2 regions of the Janthinobacterium sp. PSRC1-1 genome follow, and region 2 is predicted to be linked to the other one. Evidence: predicted binding sites of a transcription regulator. Region 2 holds the regulator's gene; the other holds the start of a gene.
The links. Region 2 encodes HrcA, which represses chaperone genes, less so after heat shock. Its sites were predicted from a motif close to TTAGCACTCNNNNNNNNNGAGTGCTAA; they were not measured.
Positions count from the first base shown of each region.

Region 1 (4,204 bases), on a different contig from region 2:
CCGGTCAGGACAGCGATGTCTTCCAGCATGGCTTTGCGGCGGTCGCCGAAGCCAGGTGCTTTCACTGCGCACGTTTTCAGGATGCCGCGGATGTTGTTCACCACCAGGGTGGCCAGCGCTTCGCCTTCGATGTCTTCTGCGATGATCAGCAGTGGACGGCCAGCTTTGGCGACTTGTTCCAGTACCGGCAGCAGGTCACGGATGTTCGAGATTTTCTTGTCGCACAGCAGGACGAATGGGCTGTCCAGTACGGCAACTTGCTTCTCCGGGTTGTTGATGAAGTATGGCGACAGGTAGCCGCGGTCGAACTGCATGCCTTCAACGATGTCCAGCTCGTCGTTCAGCGACTTGCCGTCTTCGACGGTGATGACGCCTTCTTTGCCGACTTTTTCCATCGCTTCAGCGATACGCTCGCCGATCGAGTAGTCCGAGTTCGCCGAGATCGCGCCAACTTGGGCGATTTCTTTGGTCGTGGTGCAAGGACGGGCGATTTTCGCCAGTTCTTCGACGGTGGCGGCAACGGCTTTGTCGATACCGCGCTTCAGGTCCATCGGGTTCATGCCGGCGGCAACGAACTTCATGCCTTCGCGCACGATGGCTTGTGCCAGCACGGTCGCGGTGGTGGTGCCGTCGCCGGCGTTGTCGCTGGTGCGGGAAGCAACTTCCTTGACCATTTGCGCGCCCATGTTCATGAGCTTGTCTTTGAGTTCAACTTCTTTCGCTACCGATACACCATCCTTGGTGACGGTAGGGGCGCCGAACGAGCGCTCCAGGACGACGTTGCGGCCTTTCGGGCCCAGCGTTACTTTGACTGCGTTGGCGAGGATATTGACGCCTTCGACCATCTTGGCGCGCGCTGCGTCGCCGAATACTACTTCTTTAGCTGCCATGTTCAATTCTCCTGAGTTTCGGGATGTATCTGTCTACAACGTGGAAACAATTACTTGACGACGATCGCCATGATGTCTTCTTCGCGCATGACCAGCAGCTCATCGCCGTCAACTTTAACGGTTTGGCCGGCGTACTTGCCGAACAGGACGCGGTCGCCCACTTTGACATCCAGAGGACGGACTTTGCCGTCGTCGAGAATCTTGCCATTGCCTACGGCAAGGACTTCGCCTTGATCCGGTTTTTCAGCAGCTGCATCAGGAATGATGAGGCCGGACGCAGTTTTGGTTTCCTGGTCGAGGCGTTTGACGATGACGCGATCGTTCAATGGGCGCAGATTCATACAAAACTCCTTAAAGTTCAATGGATAAGTGTTGCTAAATGAATACATGTCCGGCACAGCGCCAGACCTGCTTTCAGTGACCGCCGTTGAAAGCAGCCCGCAACGGTCAAGCAAACCCCAGGTCATCCTGTCCTTGCCTGTCTGCGGCAGTGGTGCATCGCGGCGTCGCCCGCCGCGTAGCGTTCCCTGCAGTGGTCTGGCAAGCACCATCAGTCCTGAGGATTGCTACGAAAGAGTTTGTTAGCACTCTCTACTAACGAGTGCTAATTATAGGGACGCTAAGGGTCAACTTCAAGGGCTTATTCGAAGGGAACATATAGATAGATGCTGAGCAGAGCCTGCATCTACACAGGGTTTGCGCCAGCGCAAGCCGCGCTCCCGGGCGTCAGCAACAGCGCGGACTCTAGCATGCCGTCCGGAGAGACGGCGTTCCTGTACGCACAGGAAACAGAGATTGACTATGAAATTTGATAAGATGATTGCAATTGCATATCAATATCGCCACATATAGTCACTTGCTCCAGAAAGAACGCCATGCCATTTCCTGTATCCCGTCCCGCGCTGCGCCTGCTGGGCGCTACCATTATCGGCCTCGCCTGCCTGGGCAATGCTGGCGCGCACACGCCCACCATCGTCGACGAGATCACCGTGGCGGCCCTGACGCCGCTGGAAAAGGACATGCTGCTTAAGGACCTGTTCAACGACCTCAACAAGGATGACGACGACCAGGAAGCGCATGTGTGGGACAACGGCGGCGACCGCGGCGTGCTGGTGAAAGTCACGTATAACTTCAGCAACTCCGGCATGACGGAACACAGCCTGAAGGCGCACGTCTGCCGCGACCTGAAATTCGTCGTCACGGCGGGCGGCAAGTCGCAGGACCTGAGTCGCCGCACCTGTTCGCAGAACAGCGGCAAGTGGGACGTGCAGGGGAAGGACCCGGCGCCCGTCGTGTCTCCGCCTTTCCTGTCCGACGTGACCATCGCCAGGCTCAATGCGAAGGAACAGCAAGCCTTGCTGACGGCCGCCGTGCGGACCTTGAAAGATGAAGAGGATGGCAAGACGCGCCACTGGAGCAACAAGGGCCTGGGCAATGCGGTACCGCTGGCAGTGCGCCTGACGCCCTCGGGGACGGACGCCAAGCCTGGCAGCTACCGCCGCACTTGCCGCGACTTGACGATGGTGCTTGACGGCAAGGGCGGACAACAGACGCTGGTGCGCCGCTCGTGCGAAAACCGCTATGGCGGACTCGATATCGAAGCCGATTACGTCGACGAGTAAAACGCTGCCATCGCGGCGCCGGCAGATGCGCGCACTTGGCGAAAAGCGCCGGAAAAAGCCGGTATTGTCCGCCAACTGCCCCGCATTGATGTAAATATGTGTGACAGCGGCGTGATTCGATTGACGCCCATGGAGCGTCCGCCCTATAGTGGCGGGATGATTTCCGAATTCAACGAATTATCCGACAAAATAGGCCTGCTGGCCGAAATGACCCATGCGCTGCGCCGTGAAAACGCGCAACTGCGCAAGGACAATGCCGCGCTGGCCGCCGACAACGCCCTGTATGTGCAGCGCATGCGCGAGGCGCAGGAGCGGGTGGAAGCGTTGCTGGAAAAAATTCCCGAACTGGTGCAAGCTGGCCTGGAGCAAGCCGCTTCGGAAGCGGGCGCCTATATTGCCGAGAACGAGAAGGAAGCGTAATGCCGCGTGTCGATGTCAATATCATGGGCCAGTCCTACAGCATGGTGTGCCGCGACGGCGAAGAGCGCGCGCTGCGCGAAGCGGCGATCTATCTCGATAGTAAAATGAAAGCCATCCGCGACGCGGGCAAGGTCAAGGGAAATGACCGCATCGCCGTGCTGGCCGCCCTGGGCGTGGCCGCCGAATTCCTTTCCGTGAAGTCGCCGCAAGGTCCGCTGTCGGAGCTGACGATACTCGAAGTGAAGCAGAAAATATCGGCCATGCACACCGTCCTGGATAGCGCATTGACGCCCCAGGAAAACCTTTTTTAAACACCGAACCAAACCTGCTGCGCGTCGCGACTTGCGGCCTGCGATGCTCTCTGTGCATTCGCACAGTTGCACTTCTCGACCACAATTCACTTCCGCTCGCTACGGTTTTGTTCAGTGTTATTAATTGGATTTTAAGCGGACACAGTACGATTTGTCTTTGCGATGCGCGACCAAAGGAGTAAACTTGGGTCTACCCTGCGGTGTTCGCGATTGCCATATATTCCTTGAACCATTTATGCGCATCGGTTGCGAATTTTGTTTGATGGGAGTGAGCGTCGCTCGTTCGACGAACCCGAAATTGAACTAACGTGACCACCTTGAACCGTTTGGTTCGGGATGCCGGCATAGCGGCACAGGCGGGGCCTAATTTGCATTACCACTGAAAACGGTTGCCGCATCATGCGCAACCGTTTTTTTACGTCTGTCGCTTTCACACGGAGTCTAGATGAAACAATATTGGCTGATGAAATCCGAACCCGATGAAGTGAGCATCGACGACCTGATGGCCGCGCCCGAGCGCACCATGCCGTGGTTCGGCGTGCGCAACTACCAGGCGCGCAACTTCATGCGCGATGGCATGCAGCCCGGCGATGGCGTGCTGTTTTATCATTCCAGCTGCCCGCAGCCGGGTGTGGCGGGCGTGGCCGAAGTGGCCAGCGGCGCGTATCCCGATCACAGCCAGTTTGAAGAGGGTGGGAAGTATTTCGATCCGAAGGCGACGCCTGAACAGCCGCGCTGGATCAGCGTCGACGTGCGCGGCGTGAAGAAGACGGCGCTGCTGCCCCTGTCCGAGATGCGCCAGATGCCGGAACTGGAAGACATGCTGCTGTTGAAGAAGGGCAGCCGCCTGTCCATCACGCCCGTGACGCCGGCGCAATGGAAAGTGATTACCAGCAGGTTGAAGGCCTAGGGCGGCCGATCAGGCGTCCGCCACGCGGGCCTTGGTGGGCGGCGTGCCCAT
Region 1 covers NZ_JAFCWK010000005.1:3,946-8,149, forward strand. Annotated here, with positions in the region: gene groL (chaperonin GroEL) at 1-890, opposite strand, end outside; gene groES (co-chaperone GroES) at 941-1,231, opposite strand; gene ACP7DW_RS11815 (hypothetical protein) at 1,766-2,512, shown strand; gene ACP7DW_RS11820 (DUF904 domain-containing protein) at 2,642-2,932, shown strand; gene ACP7DW_RS11825 (cell division protein ZapA) at 2,932-3,243, shown strand; RNA gene ssrS (6S RNA) at 3,433-3,610, shown strand; gene ACP7DW_RS11835 (EVE domain-containing protein) at 3,689-4,153, shown strand; gene lgt (prolipoprotein diacylglyceryl transferase) at 4,163-4,204, opposite strand, start outside.
Region 1: groES (co-chaperone GroES) is a predicted target of HrcA. The motif match lies at 1,472-1,498, and genes of this name have one in related genera.

Region 2 (4,204 bases):
CTTGCCGACACCGTTGGTAATCGTGCACACGGCGCCTTTTGGCTGCTGCGCGATGCTGATATCGTAGCGGTCATCGGTCTTGACCAGCTTGGTGAAAACAAACTGGGACTGGCCTGCAGGAACGGACAAACGTTCGCCATCATTCAGCAGAATCAGGCCATCTTTTGCCAGATTGGACACTTGGCCGCTCAGATACAGGTTGCCGCCGCTGCCGCCGCAAGCTGCCAGTGTGACGGCGCAAGCCGCCGCCAGCATCGAGCGCAGGTACAAATTTTTCATACATTCTCCAAAACGAATCAGGTTGGGTAGCGCAACGCGGACGCTGGCGCCGCATTGGAATGGCGCCTATTTTAGTCTATCTGGCAAGCCGAATGATCTTGCCTTGTATCACCCTGTAACAATTTTTCGCCGGGAAGCGCTGGCCCGGCCCCATTTCACGGAGGCGCAGCCATGCCGGCTGCGGCGATCGGTGCGACAATACATGCAGCCTGCGCATTGTGGCGCGGCATCCACCGTGAGTCCCATGTCCCTTTCCCCTGTCAAACCCGCCGTGCCGCCCAAGGCCATCCTGTTCGATCTCGACGATACCTTGTGGCCCATCGCGCCCGTGATTGCCGCCGCCGAAACCCTGCTGCATGACTGGCTGGCCACGCATGCGCCCAGGGTGGCGCAGCAGTTTTCCATCGAGGTGCTGCGCCAGCACCGCCTGGCCATGCTCAACGAACAGCCGCATTTCCATGGCAATTTGATCGAGTTGCGCCGCGCCGGCCTGCTGTCGGCCTTCGAAGCCGCCGGCGAGGATCCCACCTTGGTCGATGGGGCCATCGTGCACTTCCTGGCCGCGCGCAACCGCGTCCAGCCGTATGACGATGTCTTGCCTGGCCTGGCCTGGATGCGCCAGCGCATGCTGCTCGGCTCCATCTCGAATGGCAACGCAGACCTTGAAATTATCGGTTTGGCACAGCATTTCAAGGTATCGATCGCCGCCAGCGAGTTTGGCGTGGCCAAGCCCGACGCCAGCATCTTCCTGGCAGCCTGCGCGGCGCTGGACGTGGCGCCGCATGAAGCCGTGTATGTGGGCGACGACCTGTATTTCGACGTGACGGGAGCGCAAGGCGCGGGCATGCGTGCCGTCTGGATGAACCGCAAGGGCAGCGATGCCCACCTGGCCGCCGGCGTGCAGCCCGACGCCATCTGCGCCAACTTTGATGAATTGCTGCTGTGGCTGCAAGGGCAACTGGAAGATTGATCGCCGCAGGCCGGGCGAACGTGCATAATAGGCGCTGTTGACGCACGTTCGGCCGCTTTCGTTGCCGCTTGCTTAACAAAATACTTGCCTAAATAAAACACCATGCAACTCGATACACGTGCCCAAACACTGCTGAAAGCCCTGGTCGAGCGATATATCGCCGACGGCCTGCCGGTCGGTTCGCGCGCCTTGTCGAAAATTTCCGGCCTGGACCTGTCGCCGGCCACGATTCGCAACATCATGGCCGATCTGGAAGAGCTCGGTTATGTGTCCAGTCCGCACACCTCGGCCGGACGCATCCCCACGCCGCGCGGCTACCGTATTTTTGTCGACACCTTGCTGACCGTCCGCCATCTGGACGAGCACCTGGTGGAGTCGCGCATGCGCCTGCAGACGCCGCAGCCGCAAAAAACCATCGCCAACGCCGCGCAGATGCTGTCGTCGCTGTCGCAGTTTGCCGGCGTCGTGCTCAGTCCGCGCCGCGAATCCGTGTTCCAGCAAATCGAATTTCTGCGCCTGTCCGAAAAGCGCATCCTGCTCGTCATCGTGGCCCCTGGCGGCGACGTGCAGAACCGTTTATTGCTGACGGAGGCCGACTATACGCCGGCGCAACTTGTGCAATCGGCCAACTATATCAATCAGAATTATGGCGGCCTGTCGTTCGATGCCGTGCGCGTGCGCCTGCAGGGCGAACTGCGCCAGCTGCGCGACGACATGGGCAGCCTGATGCAGGCGGCCGTGGAAGCGGGCAGCGAAGCGATGGCCGACCATAGCGACGACATGGTGATTTCCGGCGAACGCAACTTGCTCAGCGTGAGCGATCTGTCATCGAATATGCACTCGCTGCGCCAGATGTTCGACATGTTCGAGCAAAAAACGGGCTTGATGCAGTTGCTCGACGTGTCGAGCAAGGCGACGGGCGTGCAGATTTTCATCGGCGGCGAATCGAACCTGGTGCCGATGGATGAGATGAGCGTGGTGACGGCGCCGTATGAAGTCAACGGCAAGATCGTGGGAACGTTGGGGGTGATCGGACCGACGCGCATGGCCTACGAGCGCGTCATTCCGATCGTCGATATCACGGCGAAATTACTGTCGAGCGCACTCAGCCATCATTAAGCGTACTGCCAGCCGCGCCAGCCGCCCCGTGGGAGCGGCAAGCGTTGGTCAGGCGGTTTTATGCGGGCAAGCCGTCTTGATGCAGTTGCCGTAGATGGCCAAGGCGTGTTCAGCGATCTTGAAGCCGCGCTCTTCCGCCACTTTTTGCTGGCGGATTTCGATCTCTTCGTCGAAGAATTCTTCGACCCGGCCACAGTCGAGGCACACCAGATGGTCGTGGTGGGAACCTTCGTTGAGTTCGAAAATTGCCTTGCCGGTTTCAAAATGGTTGCGGTTGAGCAAGCCTGCCTGTTCAAACTGCGTCAGGACACGGTAGACAGTTGCCAAGCCGACATCCATATTGTCGGCCAGCAGAATTTTATAGACGTCTTCTGCTGTCAGGTGGCGTACCGGGCTACTCTGGAAGATATCGAGTATCTTCAGGCGTGGCAAGGTGGCTTTCAGGCCGCTTGCCTTGAGATCACTAGGATTGTTACTCATGTTTGTTGCTCGTATGTGGGTCAGGTGCTTTATCATATAGCGTTTTGTCGGGGAGTGCCAAAATATGCATTTTTGGGCAGGCCGGTCACTCCTGGCGTTTTGTTCATCCAATTGAGGTCATTTATGCGCGTAACACCGGCTGTATTGCCATCTCTCTGGCACCGTATTTCATTTCGAGCACCAGTCATGGCAGGCATGGTCTGTGTCGCGCTGACCATGTCCGGCTGCGCCAGCCGTGGCATCCTTGGCGAAAAGCCGGCAGCTGCCCAAAAAGAAGGCAAGGAAGTGGTTCCTGAACAGGGCGCACAAACGACCACCATTACGCCGTTGCAAAAATTCATGTGGTTTTTCTCGCCGTATCGTCCTGACATTCAACAAGGCAACTTTGTCTCCGAAGAGATGCTGGCCCAGTTGAAAGTGGGCATGACGCGCGACCAGGTGCGTTTCGTCCTCGGCACCTCGTTGCTGACCGACATTTTCCATGCCGACCGTTGGGATTATCCATTCCGCCTGGCCCGAGGCAGTGGCGAAACCACCAGCAGCCGCGTGGTTGTGTACTTCGGCAAGGATGGCAAGGTGGAACGTTTCGAAGGCGGCAACTTGCCGACAGAGAAAGAATACATCGACCGCATCGCCGGTCCGTCGCCGTTCGCCAAGGTCGCCAAGGCCGACGTGCCTGCCGCCGCCGTGCCGTCGCCTGTGGCGCCGAGCGCCGTGCCCGTGCCGACCGATGCCGCGCCGGCCATTCCCGTGAGCAAGCCTGACGTTGCACCTGCACCTGCGACGGTGCCTGCCGCCGAGCCTGCACCCACTGCCGAACCCACCAAATAAGTTGCCGTAAGAGAATAAAATGACTGAACTGAAAATCGCCATCGCTGGCGCCAGCGGCCGCATGGGCCATATCCTGATCGAAGCGGTCAGCAATGCGCCCGACGCCGTGCTGGCCGGCGCGCTCGACCGCGCCGGTTCGCCGTCCATCGGCCAGGATGCCGCCGCTTTCCTGGGCAAGCCTGCCGGCGTGCTGACGCAGTCCGACCTGGCGAAGGGCCTGGCGAACGCCGATTACCTGATCGACTTCACGCGTCCCGAAGGCACCTTGCAGCACCTGGCGTATTGCGCCGAGCACGGCATCAAGATGATCATCGGCACCACCGGTTTCGATGACGCGGGCAAGGCCGCCATTGCCGCTGCCGCCGAAAAGACGGCCATCATGTTCGCGCCGAACATGAGCGTGGGCGTGAACGTCACCATGAAATTGCTGGAACTGGCCGCGAAAAGCCTGTCCGAAGGCTACGACATCGAAATCATCGAAGCGCATCACCGCTTCAAGGTCGATGCGCCGTCGGGCACGGCCCT
Region 2 covers NZ_JAFCWK010000001.1:136,462-140,665, forward strand. Annotated here, with positions in the region: gene ACP7DW_RS00600 (hypothetical protein) at 1-279, opposite strand, end outside; gene ACP7DW_RS00605 (HAD family hydrolase) at 524-1,249, shown strand; gene hrcA (heat-inducible transcriptional repressor HrcA) at 1,352-2,368, shown strand; gene fur (ferric iron uptake transcriptional regulator) at 2,417-2,848, opposite strand; gene ACP7DW_RS00620 (outer membrane protein assembly factor BamE) at 3,035-3,679, shown strand; gene dapB (4-hydroxy-tetrahydrodipicolinate reductase) at 3,699-4,204, shown strand, end outside.